DNA from 2 places in the Marinobacter alkalisoli genome. Region 1 is predicted to be linked to the other one. Evidence: predicted binding sites of a transcription regulator. Region 1 holds the regulator's gene; the other holds the start of a gene.

Region 1 (5,939 bases):
GATGACGGACTATCCGGCGTGAACAGGCGCCGTTGAAATACAACTGAGCCTTCGGTCAAACGTGGCGAGAGATAAAACCAAGTATGAGCAAACCACATCCGGTACAGGTGATTGCAGTTTCCGGCGGGAAGGGCGGCGTTGGTAAGAGCAACGTGTCAGTTAACCTGGGTATTGCCCTGGCCCAGAAAGGCCGTCGTGTCGTGTTGCTGGATGCTGACCTGGGTCTGGCCAACATAGATGTTCTGCTGGGTATCACCGCCAATCGCAACCTCTCGGATGTGCTGGCGGGTGATTGCGACTTGCGGGATGTCCTGGTCGATGGCCCGGGTGGTATCAAGATTGTCCCGGCCTCCTCGGGAACCCAGCGCATGACCCAGCTCACCTCCATGGAGCACGCTGGTCTGATCAATGCGTTCAGCGAGCTCGGTGACCAGATTGACGTCCTCATCGTCGATACCGCAGCGGGGATTTCCGAATCCGTCATCAGTTTCCTGAGAGCTTCTCAGGAGCTGCTGCTGGTGGTGTGTGACGAACCGACATCCATTACTGACGCATACGCTCTGATCAAGCTGATGAACCGTGAGTACGGCACCAACCGTTTCCGTATTCTTGCCAACCAGGTCCGGAACGAGCAGGAAGGGAAGCATCTTTTTGAAAAACTGACCCGGGTCACCGAGCGGTTTCTTGATGTGGCACTACAATACGTGGGTATGGTGCCTTACGACGAAGCCGTCCGGAAAGCGGTGCAGAGGCAGAAAGCGGTGCTGGATGCCTACCCCAGGGCCAAAGCGTCACTGGCGATCAGGGCTCTGGCTGAGAAGGTCGACAACTGGCCGCTGCCGTCATCTCCCCGCGGACACCTGGAATTCTTTGTGGAGCGGCTCGTCGAAGTCTGACATTGATCCTGTCACCAAAAAGCTGGATACATGACATTGACGAAAAACCTGGGAATCTACCAAAAAGCAGGCGTCGGGGGTGCTTCCCGGCTAGTGGAAGAGCATGCTCCGCTGGTGAAAAAGATCGCGTTGCACCTGATGGCCCGCTTGCCGGCCTCGGTGCAGCTGGAAGACCTGATGCAGGCCGGCATGATCGGGCTTCTTGAGGCTGCGCAGAGGTACAGCTCCACCAAGGGCGCAACCTTTGAAACCTACGCTGGTATCCGTATCCGGGGCGCCATGGTGGATGAAATCCGCAAGGGCGACTGGGTACCCCGTTCCGTTCATCGTAATGCCCGCCGTATCTCCCAGGCCATCAAGGCTGTTGAGGATCGTCTTGGTCGTGAGGCCCAGGACCAGGAAGTCGCTGAAGAGCTGGAGATGTCTCTTTCTGAATACCACTCCAGTCTGAGCGATGCCAACAGCGGCAAACTTTTTAGCCTGGATGAGCTCAATGAATCCGGCGACCTGCCGATAGAGGAAGCAGAGGCCAGTGATAATCCGCTGGACGATATTACGTCCGATGCTTTCAAGCGAAGTCTGGCGGAAGCGATTGGCGAGCTCCCCGAGAGAGAAAAACTGGTGCTCAGCCTGTACTACCAGGAGGAGCTGAACCTCAAGGAAATCGGTGCTGTCCTGGGGGTGAGTGAAAGCCGGGTCAGTCAGATCCACAGTCAGGCCGCGCTGAGGCTTCGGGGCAGGCTGACGGGCTGGCGACATGAGCCCAACGTGTATTGAGGTTGGCTGTCTGTAGCTTTTGGTAACCGGCGCTTTACAACGGGTTCAAACACCACACAATAAGCGGTTAAACCACCGGCCTGCCAGAGTCTGGCAGAAAGATAAAACGCATTCCGGGTGTGACAAAACTGGAGGTCCCATTGGACAAGAACATGAAAATCCTCATTGTGGACGACTTTTCCACAATGCGACGGATCATCAAGAACCTGCTGCGTGATCTGGGATTCACCAATACCGACGAAGCGGATGACGGCAACACCGCGTTGCCCATGTTGCAAAGCGGTAAATACGATTTCCTGGTGACTGACTGGAACATGCCGGGTATGTCCGGTTTTGATCTGCTAAAGGCTGTACGTGCCGATGAAAACCTGAAAACCCTTCCGGTTCTCATGGTCACCGCCGAAGCAAAGCGGGATCAGATTGTCGCCGCCGCGCAGGCAGGGGTGAATGGCTATGTCGTGAAGCCGTTTACCGCCGCAGTACTCAAGGAGAAGATTGAGAAAATCTTCGAACGAATCCAGTAACCAAAGGTCGGATGGGCTCTCATGAGCGATAGCAAAAAGAACCCGCAGGGCCTTGATCCGGAGGTGACGGAAAAGCTCCGCGCACAGGCCAACGAGCTGGTTGAACAGGTCAATGCCGGTGACTATGCAGGGGCTATGAACGTAATCAATGATCTCAGCGAAGTCCGGGATCAAAGCCTGTATCGGGAAGTCGGGCGGCTTACCCGCAGCCTCCACGAAGCGATTCGCAATTTCCAGATCGATCCCCGCAATGCCGAGCAGCAGGAAGCGCTGTCAAAAATGACCGATGCGTCCGATCGCCTGGAATACGTTGTGCAAATGACCGGTCAGGCTGCCAATCGCACCATGGACCTGGTCGAGGAAACCATGCCTCAGGCCCACGCTATCCGTGATGAGGCGGCGGTATTGAGAGACGAATGGCAGCGTCTGCGTCGGCGGGAAATGGAGCCGGCGGAATTCCGGGACCTCTACGGTCGGATTGACCAGTTCTTCGTAACGCTGACCCGGGATGCCGACACCATGTACAACAACCTCTCGGAAATCCTGCTGGCCCAGGATTTCCAGGACCTGACAGGGCAGGTGATCCAGAAGGTCACCGACCTGGTGAAGGAAGTGGAGGAACACCTGCTAGGCCTGGTGATGATGGCGAGTCATGTGGATCAGCTGACCGGCACCATACATGAGATTGAATCAAGCGAAGTGTCGGCAGAGCAGGGCGTTGGCCCGCAGATGAACGCCGATAAGCGTGAAGATGTGGTATCGGGTCAGGACGATGTTGACGATCTTTTGTCCAGTCTCGGTTTCTGAATTAAGAGGGTAACCCATGGCGTTTGATGCCGATGAAGAGATCCTGCAGGACTTTCTGGTTGAAGCAGGCGAGATACTTGAAAAGCTGTCTGAGCAGCTGGTGGATCTTGAACAGAATCCGGATGACAGTGATCTCCTCAACGCCATATTCCGTGGCTTCCATACCGTAAAGGGTGGCGCGGGTTTCCTTCAGCTGGAAGCCCTGGTGAACTGCTGTCACTCTGCAGAGAACGTCTTCGATATTCTCCGGAATCACAAGCGCAAAGTGGATTCGGAGTTGATGGATGTGGTGCTTGAGGTCCTGGACAACGTCAATGCGATGTTTGAGCAGGTGCGTAACCATGAGGAGCTGACGCCAGCTCCGGAAGCCCTGATTGCCGCCCTGGACGCCCTGGCTGAGCCGGAAGGTGCGTCCTCCGGGGGGACCGGTAAAGCCCCTGTGGAAACGACAAGTGACGCCGCCAGCGGTGATGATCATGGTGATATCACCGATGACGAATTCGAACAGCTGCTGGACGCGCTGGATGGTGAAAAAGCCGAAGCCGGTCCGGAAACTGCCTCTGACCCAGCAGGGGACGACAGCGCCGCCGGTGACGATGACATTACCGATGACGAGTTCGAAGCGCTGCTGGACGAGCTCCATGGCAAGGGGCAATTCGCCGGTGCGCCGGCCGGTGATGCTGATATCGAGCCACCGACCGAGTCCGGTGATCAGGCCAGCAAGGGCAATGACGATCTGATCACTGACGATGAATTCGAGAAGCTGTTGGATGACCTCCACGGCAAGGGCGGCGGCCCCACGGCTGAGAGCAGCCCGAAGGCGGCCAGCAAGCCCGCGCCCGATACTGCGAAGTCGGCGCCGGCCGCCAAAGCGGAGACGCCCGAGAAAGCCGAAACCCGAGCACCCGCGGCATCGAAAGAACAGGCGCCCGCAACTGAGACCTCTGTCCGGGTGGACACCAAGCGCCTCGACGACATCATGAATATGGTCGGCGAGCTGGTGCTGGTGCGTAACCGCTTGCAGCGTTTGGGCGCCGCAAGCGAAGACGAGCACATGCACAAGGCGGTGTCGAATCTCGATGTAGTCACCACGGACCTCCAGTCAGCGGTGATGCAGACGCGGATGCAGCCGATCAAGAAAGTCTTTGGCCGCTTTCCCCGGGTGGTGCGGGACCTTGCCCGGAGCCTCAAGAAAGAAGTCAGCCTGGTGATGCACGGGGAAGACACTGACCTGGACAAGAACCTGGTGGAAGCCCTCTCGGACCCCCTTGTCCACCTAGTTCGTAACTCGGTAGACCATGGTATCGAAGCGCCGGATGTCCGTGAAAAGGCTGGCAAACCCCGGTCCGGTACAGTGACCCTGAATGCCGAGCAGGAAGGGGATCATATCCTGTTGTCCATCGAGGATGACGGTGCCGGCATGGATCCCGAGGTGTTGCGTCGTAAGGCCGTTGAAAAAGGCTTATACGATCAGGACGCCGCGGACCGGCTTACCGAAAGCGAGTGTTTCAACCTGATCTTTGCCGCCGGCTTTTCAACCAAGGACCAGATTTCCGATGTGTCCGGCCGTGGTGTCGGCATGGACGTGGTAAAAACCAAGATCGGCCAACTGAACGGTCAACTGAACGTGGAATCGGAGCTTGGCAAAGGCTCGCGAATCGTCATTAAAGTGCCGCTGACCCTGGCCATCATGCCTACGCTGATGATCATGCTGGGTGAACAGTCGTTCGCGCTGCCACTGGTGAATGTGGTGGAGATCTTCCATCTGGATCTCAGCAAGACCAACATCGTCGATGGCCGCGAGTGCATCGTGGTGCGGGAGAAGGTCTTCCCGCTGTTCCACGTCAAGCGCTGGCTGGTGAAGGGCGCGTCCGCTGAACCGGAGCCGGAGAACGCCCACGTTGTCATCGTCGCGATGGGCACCCGAAAAGTTGGCTTCGTTGTGGACCAGTTGATCGGCCAGGAAGAGGTGGTGATCAAGCCCCTGGGCCGAGCACTCCAGGGCACGCCGGGTATGGCGGGGGCGACGATTACCGGGGATGGGCGTATTGCCTTGATTATTGACGTTCCCAGCCTGCTTCAGCAGTACGGTTGAGGCGCACGGACCGCACGGTTTAGGAGAATGGGATGACAGTTTCTGTCCTGGTTGTTGATGACTCGGGATTTTTCCGTAAGCGTCTGACGGAAATCCTGACGGCATCCGGTCAGATCAAAGTCGTTGGCGCGGCTACCAACGGCCGGGAAGGGGTGGAGCTGGCGGAAAAGCTGCGGCCGGACGTCATCACCATGGACTACGAAATGCCGATAATGGACGGCATTTCAGCCGTTCGCGAGATCATGAAGCGCCACCCGGTGCCGGTCTTGATGTTCTCGTCCCTGACCTACGAGGGTGCCCGGGTGACGCTCGATGCCCTGGAGGCCGGTGCGGTCGATTTCCTTCCCAAGAATTTTGAGGAAATCGCCCGGGATTCCAGCCAGCTCCAGAAGATCCTGATTGGTCGTATACTGGATGTCGCCGGTAGCAGCCCGGGCGCAAAAGCCGCACCTGCTGTACCACCGGCAACAAAATCGGCCACAGCGCCCGCGCCTCGTCAGGAAAGGGAGATGCCCCGTGGGCGTCCCCGTACCGATACGCCTGCGGCTCCGGCACGTTCCACGCAACCGGAGCCCCCCGCAGAAGAGGAATCCTCCAGGCGCGCCACCCGACGGGGGCCGGCCAGGCACTACAACGTGGTGGGCATCGGCACCTCCACTGGCGGTCCGGTTGCCCTTCAGAAAGTGTTAACCGCGTTGCCGGCCAGTTTCCCCGCGCCTATCGTGCTGGTTCAGCACATGCCGGCCAGCTTCACGCCTGCCTTCGCCGAGCGTCTGAACAAACTCTGCCGCATCGAAGTGCGCCAGGCCCAGGATGGCGATGTGCTTCGGCCCGGCCTGG
Region 2 (5,939 bases), on a different contig from region 1:
GCCAACGCTGAATTCAATACCGCCTACATGCTGATAGGAGCGCTGCACGGCAAAGCCGAGGAACCCGCTGCCCGGAAAATGGTTTTGATACTCCTCCATCAGCACCCGACAGGAATCAATGATCGCCGCTTCGCTATTGAGCTTCTGAATGGTTCCCTTGAATCGGCGCTGCCCGGTGCTCAGCTCCAGAAACGGATAACACGCCTGTTCGTGGATCAGCGTGATATCCACTGGGCGACGCTCCACCGAAAACGCCTCCAGCACCTCTTCCACATCATCGCAGTAGATGGTCTCAATGGTGTTGATGCCGTAATCCCGAATGACCTCCCGTGCTTCGCGATTCGACAGATGCATCCGCCCGGAACGCATGGCCCCCATCACCACACGACGAGTCTGGGTACGGTCGTCAAAATGATCGGTAAACGACTCCGGGGTTTCCGTGAGCAGACGCTGTACCCGCTGGTGACGCACATGCTGCATGAAAGCCATCACCGCTTTTTCCGGATTGAAAAACGACGGCAGCCCGGCGCGGTAAAATTCATCACGGGCATCCATTACGGTGCTCTGCCCCAACCAGCAGGTAAATACGTTCAACCGACTGCCCTTGGCGGCCTGGACCACCGCATCAGCAATCTGCAGGCTGTCTTCCGTCAGGCTGGGAGCGTACATCACCAGCACATTCGCCACCTCCGGATCCTTGGCCAGGATCTTGATGGCTTTGGCATACAGCTCCGGTGAGGCGTCGTAATTGAGGTCAATCGGATTCTTACGGGTCCAGTACGGCGGCAGGTTTTCCGCCAGCGCCTCAATGGTGTGCTCCGACAGGTTGGCCAGCTCGCCTCCCAGATCAATCAGCCGGTCAACCGCCAACACCCCCGGGCCCACACCATTGGCCATGATCGCCAGGGATTCCCGGCGCAAGGGGCGCATCCGGGTCAGTGTCTCCAGGGCATCAAACATCTGCCCCAGGCCATCCACCCTCAGCACACCGGCGCGCTGGAGCATGGCGTCGTATATCGGATCGCTCCGTCGGAGGCCCGCCGGTAGTTGATGGGCGAACCATTCCGATTCCGGCGTGCGGCCACTTTTCACCGCGATGACCGGCTTGGTGCGGGACGCCACCCGAACCGCCGACATAAAGCGCCGGGGGTTGGGGATATTCTCGATGTGCAGCAGGATGGCCCGGGTCTGGCTGTCCTGGGCCAGGTAGTCGATCAGATCGTCATGATCGATGTCCATGCCATCGCCAAGGGTCAGGAAGTAGGAAAAGCCCACGCCCCGGGCAAACGCCCAGTCAATGATGGAGCTGGCCACGGTGCCGGACTGGCCAATGAACGCCACCTTGCCGGGAATGGCCCCCATATGGGCGTAGGTTGCGTTCAGGCTCCGCGCGGGCACCATCAGCCCGATGGTATTGGGCCCCAGAACCCGGATTCCGGTTTCCCGCGCTGCATCCCGTACCGAATACATCAGCGGCTGGCCGGTTTTACTGTGGGTACGGGACATGCCCCCGGTCATGACGATGGCGGTGCGTACCCCGGCCTCCCCGAGCCGGCGCACCATTTTCGGAACCGTGTCCGGGGGCGTACAGATAATGGCCAGATCCGGACTGAACTCCATTTTCGAGACCTTGCGGACACAGGGCACGCCATGAACGTTGTCATAATCGTTCTGGTTGATGACCAGAAGCCTGCCGGGATAGCCGCCGCCCAGAAGGTTACGCAGCACCATGCCGCCCAGGTTGTCTGCCCGCTCGGAAGCACCGATCACCACAATGGACGATGGATTGAAGAGACTTTCCAGATAGCGGGTGCTCAAGCGTAAACTCCTTGCTGTTTTCAATCGTTGACGAGGCTATCCTTATCTTAGGCGGTTGTTTCCTGATGTAAAATGTCGATTACCCCTATAAGACCAAAGAAACACGGCAACCACCTACCATCCCTGATAATATTGGTGGAAATACAAGCATAAACCTCGCGTGCAGGACACACGCATGCAGGAAAAGAGTAGTCAGGACCCGTATGACCACAGCCTTCTTCTCTCATGATGACTACCTGAAGCACAACATGGGCCCGGAGCACCCCGAGTCGCCGGAGCGGCTGTCAGCCATCATCAGTTACCTGGCCGATTCCGGCGTTGGTGATGTACTGGACTGGGTACGCCCGGATGAAATCACCCGTGACCAGCTGCTGACGGTTCATCCTGAAAAATATCTGCACCAGCTGGACCTGATGCAACCGACCCGTGGACGCGTTTTCACCGACCCCGATACCGCCATGATGCCGGACACCTTGCGGGCAGCCCGGCTGGCAGCCGGCGCCAATATCCAGGCGGTGGACATGGTCATGAGCAGCCAGGTGACCAATGCCTTTGTCTGCGCGCGGCCACCGGGGCACCACGCCGAACGCAGCAAATCCATGGGCTTCTGCTTCTACAACAACATTGCACTGGCGGCGATGCGGGCGCTGAACTTCCATCATCTGGAACGGATCGCCATCATCGATTTCGACGTTCATCAGGGCAACGGCACCGCTGACATCATTGGCGGTGACGAACGAATACTGATGTGCTCCAGCTTCCAGCACCCGTTCTACCCGCACTCCCACGTACACCGTCAGCCGGAAAACATCGTCAACATTCCCATTGCCTCCGACTGTTCGGCACTGGACTACCGCAAAGCCGTAGAGGCCGGATGGCTGAAGAAGCTGCAGGATTTCAGGCCCCAGGTGGTCCTGGTGTCGGCGGGCTTCGATGGCCACCGGCTTGATCCGATGGCCGAGCTGAACCTGGAGGTGGAGGATTATCGCTGGCTGACGGAAATGATCACCAGCGTCGCCGGTGACCACGCCAATGATCGGGTCATCTCAACCCTGGAAGGGGGCTACCACCTGAGGGCATTGGCAGAAAGCGTCAATGCCCACCTGGAAGTACTGAGCGCCGTTAACTAGCCGGAATATCCGGCTTCATAACCATTGGCCTGCTGAAGGTCGGGCCGTTCGCCCAGGCGCTGCAGGCGAATGGTGGCACGCCGGTTATCCGCCGGGCGCCCGGAAGCCGGGTACTGGTCGGCGTGGGCGCGGACAGTGATCAGATCCTGGGGAATCCCTTGCCCGATCAGGTAATCCGCCACGGCATTGGCCCGCTCTTCCGACAGGGCGCGATTATCAATGCGACTGCCACTGCTGTCGGTGTGACCATCCACAAAGATACGCTCCACCGTCGAATCCGCCTGCACATAAGCCACGATATTGTCCAGCAACTCACGGTCGCCGCCCGACAGACTGGTACTGCCGGCACGAAACGGGATTCGAGAGCGTTTGATCTGGTCGTAGTTAACCGGTAGCAGGCTGGCGGTACAGGCACGATAGCTTTCGTACTGACCGGCGAAATTGATATTGGAAACCCGTACCCGGACCGGGCTTCGGTCATACCAGGATTCCCGCGTGACGGTCGGGGTCATGCCATCAAGCAGACCCCGGGCAATCACCATGGCCTGACGTGAGCTCAGCGCGACTGGCCGCCGGCCCTCACCGACATTGACCGTCCCCACTTTTCGTGGCGCCGTCCCCGGACGCCAGGCCGGTGCTTCCACCACCAGGCTGCCCCTGCCCGGACGCATCAAGGCGGTATCCGATTCAAGGTAAAACGACAGCTCCTCACCGGCCTTATGACGGAAGACGGCGCGGCCATAACCGGGAACTTCATGCACCATGGCGCATTCAAACACCGACTCCGACACGTACCACTGGCTGTTTTCGATACCGGCGCCAAAACTGGACGGCAGGGCTGTACCACTGATCCCCATCAGCACCGTGAGGGCAAATGCAGCTCTATACGGGAGCAAGGTTGCTAGTCTGACCATGGCGTCTATCCGTCAGTATCTGGGTTTCTGACCGTTTAACGGCGGCATGATTCGTTTCTTTAGCCTTTCACCGGAAACAATCGTAAACGGCATCTGGTATAATCCCGCCAAATTTTCACCGGCATCTGCCCGAGCTGACCTGGAACTGGAATCGCCGCATGACCGAACAACTGACCATCACCCGCCCCGATGACTGGCACCTCCACGTCAGAGACGGCGCCGTCCTGAACGATGTGGTACCGGCCACCGCCCGGTGCTTTGGCCGCGCGATCATCATGCCGAACCTGGTGCCACCGGTGACCACGGCCAGCGATGCCATGGCGTACCGCCAGCGCATTCTGAGCGCAGCTGGCGACACCCCGTTCGAACCGCTGATGACCCTGTACCTGACCGAGTCCACCTCGGCAGAGGACATCCGCGAAGCAAAATCCGCCGGAGTGGTCGCCGCCAAACTTTACCCGGCCGGCGCCACCACCAACTCCGCATCCGGTGTGACCGATATCCGCAACATTTACCCGGTACTGGAAGCGATGGCTGATTGCGGCATGTTGCTGCTGGTCCACGGTGAAGTGACCGATGGGGATATTGATATTTTCGACCGGGAGAAGGTGTTCCTTGAGCGTGTACTGGCGCCCACCCTGGAAGCCTTCCCCAACCTGAAAGTCGTGCTGGAGCACATCACCACCGCTGATTCCGCCGACTTCGTCCGCCAGCACAAGGGCGACAACCTGGCCGCGACCCTGACTCCCCAGCACCTGATGTACAACCGTAACCATATGCTGGTGGGCGGTATTCGGCCCCATCTTTACTGCCTGCCGATCCTGAAGCGAAACAAGCACCAGCAGGCCCTGCGGGATGCCGTTGCCAGCGGTGACAAACGCTTCTTCCTGGGCACGGATTCAGCCCCTCACGGGCGGGACAAGAAGGAAGCCTCCTGTGGTTGTGCCGGCTGCTACTCCGCCTACGGCGCGATTGCCCTGTACGCCGGGATTTTCGAGGAGCTGGGCGTTCTCGACAAGCTGGAGGCCTTCGCCAGTTTCAACGGCGCAGACTTTTACGGGCTGCCACGCAATACCGACACTATTACTCTGACCAGGGAAAGCTGGACTATGCCAACGGAGCTACCGCTGGCAGACGGCACCATTGTTCCGCTTTGCGCCGGCGAAACCCTGAAGTGGCAACTGACAAGCGCCTGAACCAGACACCCTGTACCTTTTTACCCGTACTCTTTACCGTATTCTGGCTAATCCCTAGGAGTTTGAGTGACTGACGAAAACAAAGAACCGCATCCGATGGCCCGACGTTTCCGGGGATTTCTCCCGGTGGTTGTCGATGTCGAAACCGGTGGTTTCAATCCCGAGACAGACGCCCTGCTGGAAGTGGCTGCGGTGCTGTTGACCATGGACGAAGACGGCTGGCTGAGACGCACTGAAACCCACGTCCAGCAAATTGATCCCTTCGAAGGCGCCAACCTGGAGCAGTCCGCACTCGACTTTACCGGAATCGATCCCTGGAGCCTGGAGCGGGAAGCCGTGCCGGAGCGGGAAGGCCTGAGTGAAATCTTCAGCCCTATCCGCAAGGCGGTCAAAGCCCACGACTGCAAACGCGCGGTGCTGGTGGGCCACAACGCCACCTTTGATCACAACTTCGTATTCGCTGCGGCCCTGCGTTCGGACATCAAGCGCAACCCATTCCATCCGTTCTCGACATTTGATACCGCCACGCTTGCCGGGTTGGCCTATGGCCACACGGTACTGGCGCAGGCATGCAAACTGGCCGGCATTCCCTTCAGCAACAAGGAAGCCCATTCGGCAGCCTATGATGCGGAAAAGACCGCGGACCTGTTCTGCGGCATCGTCAATCGCTGGAAGGAACTGGGAGGGTTTCCTCCGCCGCTGATCAGCGAGACAGAGGAATAAAACAAGTTGATAAAAAACGCCTCCCGAGGGAGGCGTTTTTTATCGTCCAACCGGACAACTACCAGTAAATACCCCGCATAATCGCCGCAAAGGCCACCTGTTCCGTGGACACCTTGGGCTTCTCGCCAGACCGGCTACCGGCCGCCGCCGGAGAGTCC

Evidence for each region. The regulator FliA, encoded in region 1, starts transcription of late flagellar genes. The targets are predictions, from matches to a motif close to CTAAAGTTTNNNNNNNNNNNGCCGNTAA.
Region 2: the regulator FliA is predicted to act here: its motif matches at 3,898-3,925, upstream of ACJO3M_RS03750 (flagellar protein MotY).

The regions. Positions count from the first base shown of each region.
Region 1 covers NZ_JBJJLB010000019.1:58,644-64,582, forward strand. Annotated here, with positions in the region: gene ACJO3M_RS08965 (MinD/ParA family protein) at 84-896, shown strand; gene ACJO3M_RS08970 (RNA polymerase sigma factor FliA) at 927-1,673, shown strand; gene cheY (chemotaxis response regulator CheY) at 1,814-2,197, shown strand; gene ACJO3M_RS08980 (protein phosphatase CheZ) at 2,219-3,004, shown strand; gene ACJO3M_RS08985 (chemotaxis protein CheW) at 3,021-5,099, shown strand; gene ACJO3M_RS08990 (protein-glutamate methylesterase/protein-glutamine glutaminase) at 5,132-5,939, shown strand, end outside.
Region 2 covers NZ_JBJJLB010000011.1:27,152-33,090, reverse strand. Annotated here, with positions in the region: gene ACJO3M_RS03760 (bifunctional acetate--CoA ligase family protein/GNAT family N-acetyltransferase) at 1-1,818, opposite strand, end outside; gene ACJO3M_RS03755 (histone deacetylase family protein) at 2,022-2,948, shown strand; gene ACJO3M_RS03750 (flagellar protein MotY) at 2,945-3,805, opposite strand; gene pyrC (dihydroorotase) at 4,021-5,058, shown strand; gene rnt (ribonuclease T) at 5,125-5,781, shown strand; gene ACJO3M_RS03735 (SDR family oxidoreductase) at 5,840-5,939, opposite strand, start outside.